DNA from 3 places in the Phytobacter cepae genome. Region 3 is predicted to be linked to each of the others. Evidence: predicted binding sites of a transcription regulator. Region 3 holds the regulator's gene; each other region holds the start of a gene.
What was found. The regulator CRP, encoded in region 3, controls carbon source genes, mostly activating them, when cyclic AMP is high. The targets are predictions, from matches to a motif close to ATGTGANNNNNNTCACAT.

Region 1: a site for CRP is predicted at 2,463-2,480, ahead of hpt (hypoxanthine phosphoribosyltransferase). Genes of this name have one in related genera too.
Region 2: a site for CRP is predicted at 2,052-2,069, ahead of ACUY4Q_RS07400 (YfcZ/YiiS family protein). Genes of this name have one in related genera too.

The regions. Positions count from the first base shown of each region.
Region 1 covers NZ_CM135107.1:4,255,633-4,259,846, reverse strand. Annotated here, with positions in the region: gene ACUY4Q_RS20030 (glucose/quinate/shikimate family membrane-bound PQQ-dependent dehydrogenase) at 12-2,402, opposite strand; gene hpt (hypoxanthine phosphoribosyltransferase) at 2,611-3,147, shown strand; gene can (carbonate dehydratase) at 3,213-3,875, opposite strand; gene ACUY4Q_RS20015 (ABC transporter ATP-binding protein) at 3,983-4,214, shown strand, end outside.
Region 2 covers NZ_CM135107.1:1,590,253-1,594,466, reverse strand. Annotated here, with positions in the region: gene fadJ (fatty acid oxidation complex subunit alpha FadJ) at 1-189, opposite strand, end outside; gene fadI (acetyl-CoA C-acyltransferase FadI) at 189-1,499, opposite strand; gene ACUY4Q_RS07400 (YfcZ/YiiS family protein) at 1,664-1,948, opposite strand; gene fadL (long-chain fatty acid transporter FadL) at 2,317-3,678, shown strand; gene mlaA (phospholipid-binding lipoprotein MlaA) at 3,746-4,214, opposite strand, start outside.
Region 3 covers NZ_CM135107.1:459,368-463,581, forward strand. Annotated here, with positions in the region: gene ACUY4Q_RS02100 (YccS/YhfK family putative transporter) at 1-1,871, opposite strand, end outside; gene crp (cAMP-activated global transcriptional regulator CRP) at 1,921-2,553, opposite strand; gene ACUY4Q_RS02110 (OsmC family protein) at 2,861-3,265, shown strand; gene ACUY4Q_RS02115 (phosphoribulokinase) at 3,335-4,204, opposite strand.

The DNA.
Region 1 (4,214 bases), 1.4 Mb from region 3:
CCTTTTTGCTTTTATTTCGTGTCGTCCGGCAGTGCGTAGGCAACAATATAGTCGCCCATTTTGGTACCAAACGAACCGTGACCGCCGGCGGAGATGACAACGTACTGCTTGCCATTCACTTCATAGGTCATCGGCGTTGCCTGACCACCCGCAGGCAGACGGCCCTGCCACAGTTTTTCGCCATTGCTCATATTGTACGCGCGCAGGTAGTTATCTGCGGTTGCGGCAATAAACAGCACGTTACCGGCGGTGGAGATCGGGCCGCCCAGCATCGGCATACCCATATTGAACGGCACCGGAACTGGCATCGGGAATGGCATGCTGTCCTGCGGTGTACCAATACGTTTTTTCCACACTACCTGGTTGGTTTTCAGATCCAGGGCAGAAATATAACCCCATGCTGGCTGTTTACACGGCAGACCGAACGGAGAGAGGAACGGATTCAGCGTCACGCCAAACGGCACACCGTACTGCGGCTGAATACCGGATTCGGTACCGCTGCCTTTAGCGTCCTTCGGCTGCTCCATTGGGTTACCCGGACCACGCGGAATCAATTTCGAAACAAACGGCAGGGCCATTGGGTTAGCAATCGCAACCTGACGATTCGGGTCAACGGAAATGCCGCCCCATTCGAACATCCCCAGGTTACCCGGGAAGACCAGCGTGCCTTGCTCTGATGGCGGCGTAAAGATGCCTTCATAGCGCAATTGGTGGAACATCACGCGGCACACCAGCTGGTCGAACATGGTGGCGCCCCACATATCCGCACCGCTCAGATCTTTCTTCGGACGGAAGCTGAGATCAGAGAATGGCTGGGTTTTGGTGACGTAATCGCCTTTGGCTGCACCCTGTGGAACCGGTTTTTCCGGTGCCGGAACAACCAGTTTACCGTTAGTACGATCCAGCACGAAGATGTTACCGGTCTTCGCAGGGGCGTAAATCACGGGGACGGTTTTGCCGTTAACGGTGATATCCGCCAGCGTCGGCTGAGACGGCATATCCATATCCCACAGATCGTGGTGAACGGTCTGATAACTCCAGGACAATTTACCGGTGGTCGCATTCAGCGCCACGATGGAGCTGGCATAACGTTCCTGCTCAGGTGTGCGGTTACCTCCCCAGATATCGGGTGTCGTAACGCCCATCGGCAGATAAACCAGATCCAGTTTCGCGTCATACGCGGCCGGTGCCCAGGAGTTAGGTGAGTTAAAGGTGAAGGTGTGTTCGTCCGATGGAATCGCGTTAGGATCTTTCGCGCCCGGGTCGAAGGCCCACAGCAATTTACCGGTGTTAACGTCAAAACCACGGATAACCCCGGAGGTTTCGCGCGTAGAGAAGTTATCGGTGACTGAACCGGCAATCACGATCACTTTATCGGTGATAATCGGCGGCGAGGTCGGCTCATACAGACCCGGCGTGGTATCCGGCATGTTGGTCTGCAGATTCAGAATACCTTTGTTGGCAAAGGTTTCGCACGGCTTGCCCGTTTCGGCATTCAGAGCAAACAGACGACCATCGTTGACCGGCAGCATGATACGGCGCGGGCAGTCTGCAACGACATCCGGGCTGGCATTTTCAGCACGTGCTTCATGGTAAGAAACGCCACGGCAGGTAACATGCTGGAAGGACTGATTAGCATTCAACTGTGGGTCGAAATGCCACTTCTCCTTACCGGTCGACGCATCCAGGGCAAACAAGCGCTGGTGTGCGGTACACAGGTAAAGGGTGTCGCCCACTTTAATTGGCGTCACTTCGTTGGTCAGTTCACCCGGATCGGTCGGCAGCTTCAGGTCACCGGTGCGGAACACCCAGGCTTCCTTCAGATTTTTGACGTTATCGGCGTTAATTTGCTTGAGCGGGGAATAGCGCTGGCCTTCCTGATTACGACCATAGGCCGGCCAGTCGCCATCAGCCACCTGCGAAATCGCTGCCGCAGGCGTTGAGTCTGCGCTCAGCGTGCCTTTGACTTCCTGGGGATCGTTAAAACCAGCCCAGGTCAGCATTCCGCCGCTGATTAACAGCGCAACCAGCAGCGCGGCAACGGCGCCGCCTGAAGGAATAAACAGTCGACGCCAGACAAAAGGCAAGATCAGCCAGATGCCGAAGAAGACCAGGATATCGCTGCGTGGCGTCAGCGCCCAGAAGTCAAAGCCGACCTCCCATACGCCCCAAATCATGGTGGCCAGCAGGAATGCAGCATAGAGCCACAATGCAGAGCGCTTACGCTTCCATAACAGCGCGGTCACGCCAAGCATCACCACCCCTGCAATAGGGTAGTACCAGGAACCACCGATGGAGACAAGCCAGACCCCACCAATGAGTAAATAAAGCCCGCATAGTGCGGCGAACAACGACGTCAGGGTCACCAGGAGCCCTGACTGTTGCGGTTTTGTTTCTGCCATAGAAAGTTACTCACCAAATTCATTAATGTTTTAGTAGCAACTAAGTATAGGATTTAACAAGTGTGATCGTCATCACAAATTGAGCTTTATCGACAGATAAACATCAGAAATGCGTTTGCTGGTATACTGCACGCCTTGCGCTTCAATAACCGGAACTCTGGTGCCGTTATTGATTGATTTGTTTTTTAAATCATATGGTTAGTTAAAAATGAAACATACTGTTGAAGTGATGATCCCGGAAGCCGAGATCAAAGCGCGTATCGCGGAACTGGGTCGTCAAATCACCGAACATTACCAGGACAGCGGCAGCGAAATGGTGCTGGTAGGCCTGCTGCGCGGTTCGTTCATGTTCATGGCCGACCTGTGCCGTGAAGTGCAGGTCCCTCATGAAGTCGATTTTATGACCGCTTCCAGCTACGGCAGCGGCATGTCCACCACCCGCGATGTGAAAATCCTCAAAGACCTGGATGAGGATATTCGTGGTAAAGACGTTCTGATCGTCGAGGATATTATCGACTCGGGTAACACGCTCTCGAAAGTGCGTGAAATTCTGAGCCTGCGTGAGCCGAAATCGCTCTCCATCTGTACGCTGCTTGATAAGCCTTCACGCCGTGAAGTACAGGTAGAAGTGGAGTATATCGGCTTCTCCATTCCTGATGAATTTGTGGTGGGGTATGGCATTGACTACGCTCAGCGCTACCGTCACCTGCCGTATGTCGGCAAAGTGGTGATGCTGGACGAATAAGCACAAAAAAGCCGGGATTAACCCGGCTTCGTTTTACAGGCCGGCATAATACCGGCTTGAAAGCATTACTTGTGATTGATGTGTTTCTTGCTGAGGTTTGACAAACCCTGGCGATAACGCTGTTCGAGCACGCTGCGGTCGGTTGCTGTCACTTCCAGGTCACGCAACAAACCATCGTGAATACCGTACGCCCAGCCGTGAATCGCCACTTTCTGACCACGCTTCCAGGCTGACTGCATAATCGTCGAGTGGCCGAGGTTATAAACCTGTTCCATGACGTTCAGCTCGCAAAGCGTATCCAGACGACGCTCCTCCGGCATTTCATCGAGCAGTGCGCTGTGTTTGAACCAGATATCACGAATGTGCAGCAGCCAGTTGTTAATCAGCCCCAGTTCCGGGTTTTCTACCGCAGCCTGCACACCGCCGCAGCCGTAGTGGCCACAAATGATGATATGCTCAACTTCCAGTACGTCGACCGCGTACTGCACAACGGAGAGGCAGTTAAGGTCGGTGTGAATGACCAGGTTTGCAACATTTCGGTGTACAAAAAGTTCACCTGGTTCCAGACCAGTGAGACGCTCGGCAGGAACGCGACTGTCAGAACATCCAATCCATAGAAAGCGCGGCTTTTGTGCCTGCGCCAACGTTTCGAAGAATCCTGGATCCTCTTCCACCAGCATTTTTGACCATAGTGCATTGTTGCTGATGAGTGTATCTATGTCTTTCATGGAAGTTAACGACCTGTAACTAAAGAAGTGCGTTGCGCTAATATAGGTCAACTCCATTTTTTTTTAAACCACACATTCGAGTGTAAAAAAAAGGTAAGTGAAAATTCATGACCATTGCACTGGAGCTTGAGCAGCTTAAAAAAACCTATCCGGGCGGCGTCCATGCGCTGCGGGGTATTGATCTTAAAGTAGAAGCGGGTGATTTTTATGCCCTCCTGGGGCCTAACGGCGCGGGCAAATCCACCACTATCGGCATCATCAGTTCGCTGGTGAATAAAACTTCTGGTCGGGTCAGTGTCTTTGGTTACGACCTTGAAAAAGATGTCGTCAATGCCAAAC
Region 2 (4,214 bases), 1.1 Mb from region 3:
GTCGGGTTTTCCTGAGATAAACACCACGCCGCGCAAGCTTTTGTTGTCGCGAATTTGCTTAAGGATCGCCCGAACCTGAGTGCCAAATTCGGCCTTAAGCGTGTTCATTTTCTCATCAGGCACGTTGATGGTCACAACAGCCACAAAATCCGGGCGTACGGTCAGGGTAAATGCCGATATCATTTCCATTATTCAGCCTCCAGAACCATGGCCGCACCCAGTCCCCCCGCCGCACAGGCGGTGACCAGACCAAATCCCCCGCCGCATCGACGAAGTTCATTCAGGGTTTGCGTGATCATTCGTGCACCCGTGGCAGCAAAGGGGTGGCCGTAGGCGATAGAGCCCCCAAGCACATTAAATTTGCTGTCGTCCACGTCGCCCGTGGCCTGCGCGCGTCCCAGCACATCGCGGGCAAAACGATCGCTTGCCATCAGCTTCAGGTTAGTCAGGGTCTGCGAGGCAAAGGCTTCGTGCATATCAAAGAGCGTGAGATCCGCAAGCGTCAGCCCGGCACGGTCAAGGGCCAGCGGCGTGGCCCAGGCCGGCCCCAGCAACATGTCCTGCTGAACGTCAATGGCGGTAAACGCATAGCTGCGCAGATAGCCGAGCGGTTTAAGCCCAAGCTCGCGGGCGCGGGATTCGGTCATCAGGATAACCGCCGCCGCACCGTCGGTGAGCGGCGTGCTGTTGGCGGCGGTCACGGTGCCGTGCTTACGATCAAAAGCCGGACGCAGCTTTGCGTAGTCCGCCAGGCTGGAGTTCTGACGCACGTTATTGTCCTGCACGAGGGGTTCGCGATAAGGCGGCGCGTAGGCGGTCATCACCTCGTCTTGCAGCTTGCCTTCAGCCCAAGCCTGAGCGGCGAACTGATGGGAACGGTGCGCCAGCGCATCTTGTTCCTCACGGGTAATGCCGTAACTTTTTGCCATCTGTTCAGCGGTGTCGCCCATACGCAGCCCGGTGGAATATTCCGCTACCGCCGGCGGCACGGGGAGCAAATCGTGTAAACGCAGGCGCGAGAAAAGTTTGAGTTTTTGCCCCAGGGTACGGGCTTTATTGGCATCCACCAGGGTACGGGCGAGTTTTTTACTGACGCCAATCGGCAGGACGGAAGAGGAGTCTGCCCCACCGGCAATACCGGCTCTGATGGTACCGGCCATCAGGCTTTCCGCCACATTAGCAACCGCCTGGAAGCTGGTAGCACAGGCGCGGCTGACGCTGTAGGCATCGGTATGGATGCTCATACCGGTTCCCAGCACAATTTCACGGGCAATATTGGGGGCTTCAGGCATCTGAACCACCTGGCCAAACACCAGTTGTTCAATAACCTCAGGTGGAATTTCACTGCGGGCGAGAAGCTCCCCCACCACCATTTTGCCAAGCTCAATGGCCGGGACACCGTGGAAGGCCGTCGCCTGACGAGCAAACGGTGTGCGCAATCCACTGACAATAGCGATGCGGTCCCCCTGGCGGGTGACAAGCGGTAATGCCTGACTCATAACACTCCCCTGTTAACAGCATGACCCATAAAGTGGTCTGACCTGATAACAGTCTTAACTATTTTTTTACATTTAGCCAATCAGAGGGGAGGAAAATTGAGAGCTAAGCCACAGAGATTATTGAGAATAACGCCCCCGCAGAGTGCGGGAGCGAAAAGCAAGAATTAACGCAGACCCAGCTGGAAAATCAGGGTTTCCGCTTCGCAGGCAAAGACGAAGTCGATATCCAGACGGACGCCCTGCGCCTCTTCCGTCCAGGTGGCGGTGATCTGGCAAGGCTCAGATTCCACACCCCGTGCTTTTGCCGTCAGGGCCGCCAGGGTTTCTTCCGCTTCGGCACGGTTGGCAAACACGCGGCTATAGGAGGCGGTGCAGTCGGAGTTGTCCATGATGGTACCAACATCCATACAGCAGCAAACCGGGGTTTCATCAGCACTGCATTTACTCATTGTGATTTCCTCTGAATTCGCACCCAAGGTGCCAGATAACGTTGCGCATATTTTACCCCCCTGACCGGGTCCCTCTCCAGTTGATAATCTGCAGAAAGCCTTCAAGTGACCGATATCACACTTAAAAATGATCTAAAACAATTTTCGTCCGATCCGCTTAGTGCCCCTGGCCGCAATTTTGCCACGCAGATCCCGTTTCGATGATCACATTTGAAAAAACATATATACAAGCTTGCAACATTTACGCTGGTCAGACCTATACTCTCGCCACTGGTCTGATTTGTAAGATGTACCGCAGACCCTACACTTGCGCCCCTGTTACGCCATGTAACATAGTTTAAATAAATATAATTGATGAGGTTTTGGTCATGAGCCAGAAAACCCTGTTTACCAAGTCTGCTCTCGCTGTTGCAGTGGCAATCGTCTCTTCCCAAGCCTGGTCAGCAGGCTTTCAGCTCAACGAATTTTCTTCTTCTGGCCTTGGCCGTGCTTATTCAGGCGAAGGTGCTATTGCTGATGATGCAGGCAACGTTAGCCGTAACCCTGCGTTGATCATGATGTTTGATCGTCCGACCTTCTCGGGCGGTGCTATTTTCGTTGATCCTGATGTTAACGTGACCGGTCGTTCGGTGATTGGCAACAACGCCAGCCAGGACAATATTGCGCCAACAGCGTGGGTACCTAACCTGCATTTCGTTGCGCCTATTAACGATCAATTTGGTTGGGGGGCATCACTGACCTCTAACTACGGTCTGGCGACAGAGTTCAATGACAGCTACGCAGCAGGCTCGATGGGCGGTAAAACCGACCTCGAAACGCTGAACCTGAACCTGAGCGGTGCTTATCGCCTGGATAATCACTGGAGCTTCGGTCTGGGCTTTGATGCCGTATACGCTAAAGCGAAGCTGGAGCGTTACGCAGGCGACCTGCCACAAATCATCGGTGCCAATATCCCGGCACTGGTGCGCGCCGGCCAGATCTCCCCGGCTCAGGCCGCAGCCATTGGTGCACAGGCAGGCGGTATCAGCCGTGATACCCAAATCGCTTACCTGAAAGGTGATGAGTGGGGCTTCGGCTGGAACGCCGGTATCCTCTATGAGCTGGATAAAAACAACCGCTACAGCCTGACCTACCGGTCTGAGATCAAAGTTGATTTCGACGGCGATTATAAGAGCAACCTGCCGGCGACGCTGAACCCGATCAACGCCGCGCTGGGTCTGGGTCTGCCATACGGCACCGGCGGTCAAACCACCGGAGGTGCGCTGACGCTGAACCTGCCTGAGATGTGGGAAGTGTCCGGTTATAACCGCGTCGCGCCACAGTGGGCAATTCACTACAGCCTGGCGTACACCAGTTGGAGTCAGTTCCAGGAGCTCAAAGCCACCAACAGCAACGGTCAAACGCTGTTCAAGAAAGACGAAGGCTTTAAAGACTCTTACCGTATTGCGCTGGGTACCACCTACTATATGGATGACAACTGGACCTTCCGTTCCGGTATTGCCTTCGATGACAGTCCGGTTCCGGCAGAAAAACGTTCTATCTCCATTCCGGATCAGGACCGTTTCTGGCTGAGCGCCGGTACCACTTACGCCTTCAACAAAGATGCCTCTGTAGACCTGGGCGTCTCTTATATGCACGGTCAGAAAGTGGAATTCACCGAAGGCCCGTATACCTTCAAATCTGAAGGTCGCGCATGGCTGTATGGTGCGAACTTTAACTACGCGTTCTGATTTTTGTCAGGCATAAAAAAAGGTGAGCCAGATAATGTGCTCACCTTTTTTATTGCTCTGCATTTACTTATTCAGAGTCGATATCTTTCAAATCGCCTTCAATGGCTTTCGCGTTCGGGTTTTCGTCCGGTTTGAGCTTGCCACCGTTCGCAATGAAGTCGTGGCGCTGGAAGTAGGCTTCACGCACCAGAATGTACGGGTCGGAAGACTGACGCAGCAGTCCATCAGAGTCCAGCAATTGCGCGCGTGACTCAATCCCCTGAACCGTCCATTTACCCACGGACAGCGGCCAGGTCAGCCACGAGAGTACCGGATAGAGCGTATCTGCCATATCGCCGCCATCTTCACGCAGCGTGAAGCTACCGTAGAACGGTAACTGCACGTAAGGGCCATAGCCCACACCGTAATGCCCAAGGGTGCTACCAAAGCGGTGCGGCTCGACCCGTTGCAGTTTCGGGTTCGACAATCCGGCAACGTCCATCAGGCCGCCCATTCCCAGCAGGGTGTTCAGGAAGAAGCGCGTAAAGTGCACCATG
Region 3 (4,214 bases):
TGCTGACAGCGTTGCAGGGCAATTTCACAAGACTGTAAATAGCGTTGCGCCAAATCCGGGGTGAGCATAGTGTGCTCGCGGGCCAGCGTGGTCATTGCGTTAATGTGCTCAACGATAAACTGACTGTGGGTAACCCACAATTTCATGTCTGACAGATAGCGTGTATCGAAGCCGGGCTCCTGCATCGCCTGATTAAGCGAGTTGAATAGCGCATTGTGTGCCTGGTTCACACGCATGCGCTGGTATGCGAGCGGAGTGGCCTGCGGGTCGTTGCTGAGAATAAGTTGGATGGCATCCTGATAGGTTTCCAGCGCATCATGAGCATTACGGCGCAATAGACCACTTTGCCACTGCGGCCAGAGCCAGACGACGCCGCCGAAGGCAATCAGGCAGCCGATCAGCGTGTCGATAAGCCGGGCCACGATGAATTGATCGCCATTCAGCGTCAGCAGCTGGAGCGTATATACCGCCGTCAGGGTAAAGCCCACCATGGCCCAACCGTAGCTTTTGCGAATGATAAGGTAACTGACCAGCGTGACAATCAGCATAGTGGCCAGCGTGTAGCCTTCCGGCACGTGGTAGTGCAGCGTGGCGCCGGCGATAATAAGCCCCGCCATGGTCCCCGCCGCCCGGTGCAGAATGCGTACCCGCGTTGCTCCGTAGCCGTTCTGGGTGACAAACATCACCGTCATCATTATCCAGTAGGGTTTCGGCAGATGTAGCGCGCTGCCCATCAGGCTGGCAATACTCAGCATGACGCTTACCCGCGCGGCGTTTCTTAACGCAGCGGATTTAAACGAGAGATAGCTTTTGAGTGCCGGAATCAGCGGCAATCGTCGCTGCTTTTCGGCCATAAGATCGCGAATATAGAGCGGACGTTGGGTGCGCAGCACGCGGGCAATCTGGCTGAAGTGCCAGGCGCAGAACTGGCCTACCGGGTTGTCCGGATGCTGACGGGCGATTTTCTCCAGCGCGCTGATCTGCTTGTCCATATTGAAGCGCTGTGGATAGCGATGATAGAGGATGTCATCCGCAATGACCCGGAGCCGCGCCGCCACGGTTTGCGCGTTCCAGCGAATGACCTCTTCGGCATGGCTACGCTCTACCAGTTCCTGCACCTCCTGCGGCTGATGCAGGCTGACGGAGATATGCTCCTGTAGGTCCAGCGCCACCTGAAAAACCCGCCTTAATCTTTTGTAATCACTGTTCTGATTAGCCGCCAGCATATGCAGTTGCTGGTAACACTGGCTAATCATGTCCACTGCTTTTTGCTGACGTGCCAGCAGTGGGGGGAGGGCTTTTTCCGGGTCCGCATGCTGAGTCAGCAGGCTGTATTTGGCCTCGCAATAATCAGCGAGCTGACGATACAGCAGGCTTAATGACTCGCGCAGCGGCTGCTCTCGCCACAGCCAGAACCAAAAGGCGTTGAAGGCGCCATACCATAGCGTGCCAAGACTGTAGATCAGCAGCGGCTCCCAGACCGGCATATTTCCCGCAAGACTCAGCGTGAAGATGGCGGCAATCAGCGAGGCGGGAAGCAACCTGCCGTGCAGCGCACTGATTTCCGCCGTGACGCCCAGCGTCAGCGCCAGCAGGGTAAGAATGAGCGGCAGAGGAACGTTTTCGAAAAGCAGGAATTGCACCGCGAGGCTGCTGCCAGCAAAGAGCGAACCGCCAATGATCACGCGCTTGAAGAAGCGTTTATGCAGTGTGTCGAGACCAGCTATGTTGCAACAAGCGGGAACTAACGAGAAGAGCAGACCTAAATCCAGTCGACCGGCAATCAGGCCAACGGTCACAGGCAGGCATAACACCAGCGTTTGTCGCAGTGCATAGTTGATTTCGGGGTGGTAAATCAGCCTGCGCCACATGAGGCAAACAAAAACGGCGCACTGCCAGAAGCAATGCGCCGCTCAGAGATTAACGTGTTCCGTACACGACAATAGTTTTACCGTGAGCGGAGATCAGGTTCTGATCTTCCAGCATCTTCAGGATGCGGCCAACGGTTTCACGAGAACAGCCCACGATCTGACCAATTTCCTGACGGGTTATTTTAATTTGCATACCGTCCGGGTGGGTCATTGCGTCGGGTTGTTTCGCCAGATTCAGTAACGTCTGAGCAATACGGCCTGTCACATCGAGGAAGGCGAGGTTGCCGACTTTTTCCGAGGTGACCTGCAGGCGGCGTGCCATCTGCGAGGACAAGCGCATCAGAATATCCGGGTTTACCTGGATCAACTGACGGAATTTTTTGTAGGAAATTTCGGCCACTTCACAAGCGGTCTTGGCGCGTACCCAGGCACTGCGCTCCTGACCTTCTTCGAACAGACCCAGTTCACCAATAAAATCGCCCTGGTTAAGGTAAGAGAGGATCATCTCTTTCCCTTCTTCATCCTTGATGAGCACAGCCACTGAGCCTTTTACGATGTAGTACAACGTTTCCGCTTTTTCACCCTGGTGAATCAGCGTGCTCTTCGACGGGTACTTATGAATATGGCAATGAGACAAGAACCATTCGAGAGTCGGGTCTGTTTGCGGTTTGCCAAGCACCATGCGCGGTTATCCTCTGTTATAAGCTGGCTCCAGTCTCAGGATCTGCGCCCTGTGACTGGGGTTGCAATCTGTCTTCCCGATACCTGGGAAGTGCGCCGTCAGACATGTCTGCGGGCTCTAAGATGTGATGTCCTCTGCGTACATGCATTACATCAATGTATCACTGTAGCATTCAGACTGTTTTAGCATAGGTTTTGCCGCCTGTCTCCTGGTGTCTCGCTTCAGCTTGACGCAGGTCGCCTTCCATTGCGAGTTTTCTTATGTGCGCGTAATCTGTAGAGAAAGTGACATTGCCGGAGTGAATAAAATGCATGCTCGTGTGAAATGGGTCGAAGGTTTAACGTTCCTTGGTGAATCTGCCTCCGGGCACCAGATTCTGATGGACGGTAATTCGGGCGATAAAGCGCCAAGCCCGATGGAAATGGTGCTGATGGCCGCAGGCGGGTGCAGCGCGATTGATGTTGTCTCTATATTGCAGAAAGGCCGTCATGACGTGACGGATTGCGAAGTAAAGCTCACTTCTGAGCGCCGGGAAGAGGCGCCGCGCCTGTTCACCCACATCAATCTGCACTTTATCGTGACGGGTAAGGCACTGAAGGAGGCGGCCGTATCCCGTGCGGTGGATCTCTCTGCCGAGAAGTATTGCTCAGTCGCGTTGATGCTGGAGAAAGCGGCGAATATCACGCATTCGTTTGAAGTGATCGAAGGCTGACGGGTTTAGGGCATTGTGCGGTCTGATGCCCTCACCCTGACCCTCTCCCACGGGGAGAGGGGACTGATATCACTCAATCTTCTTGCCTTCCATCAACCGTTCAACCAGCGGTGTCATGATGAGCTCCATCGCCAGCCCCATTTTGCCTCCCGGCACCACGATTGTATTCATGTGAGAAATAAAAGAACCCTGCAGCATTGCCAGTAGCCAGGGGTAATCAATCCCTTCAAGATTACGGAAATGAATGACGACAAAGCTTTCATCCAGCGATGGAATGACTTTGGCGGCAAAGGGGTTCGATGTATCCACGGTGGGAACGCGCTGAAAGTTGATGTGCGTGCGGGAAAACTGCGGCGTAATGAAGTTGATGTAATCCTCCATTGAACGTACCACGGAGTCCATCACCGCTTCACGGGAATGACCGCGTTCGCCGGTGTCGCGAACCAGCTTCTGCATCCACTCCAGATTCACAATCGGTACCACGCCGACCAGCAGGTCCACATGGCGCGCCACATCATGCTGCGGCGTCACCACCCCGCCGTGCAGGCCTTCGTAAAACAGCACATCCGTCGGTTCCGGCAGCGGTTGCCAGGGGGTAAAGGTTCCTGGCACCTGATTCCATGGCACCGCTTCGTCGTAGGTATGAAGATATTTTCTCGCCTGGCCGGTGCCGGTATGGCCATAATCGACAAACGTCTGCTCCAGCAGGCTGAAGTCGTTAGCCTCCGGGCCAAAGTAGCTGATGTGGCGACCTGAATCGCGCGCCTTGCGGATAGCCATGTCCATTTCAGGGCGTGTATACCGGTGAAAGCTGTCGCCTTCCACTTCAGCGGCGTGCAAATTCAATTGGGCGAAAATTTTACGAAAGGCAAGGCTGGTGGTGGTGGTTCCCGCACCGCTGGAGCCTGTTACAGCAATAACCGGATGTTTAGCAGACATAGCGACTCCA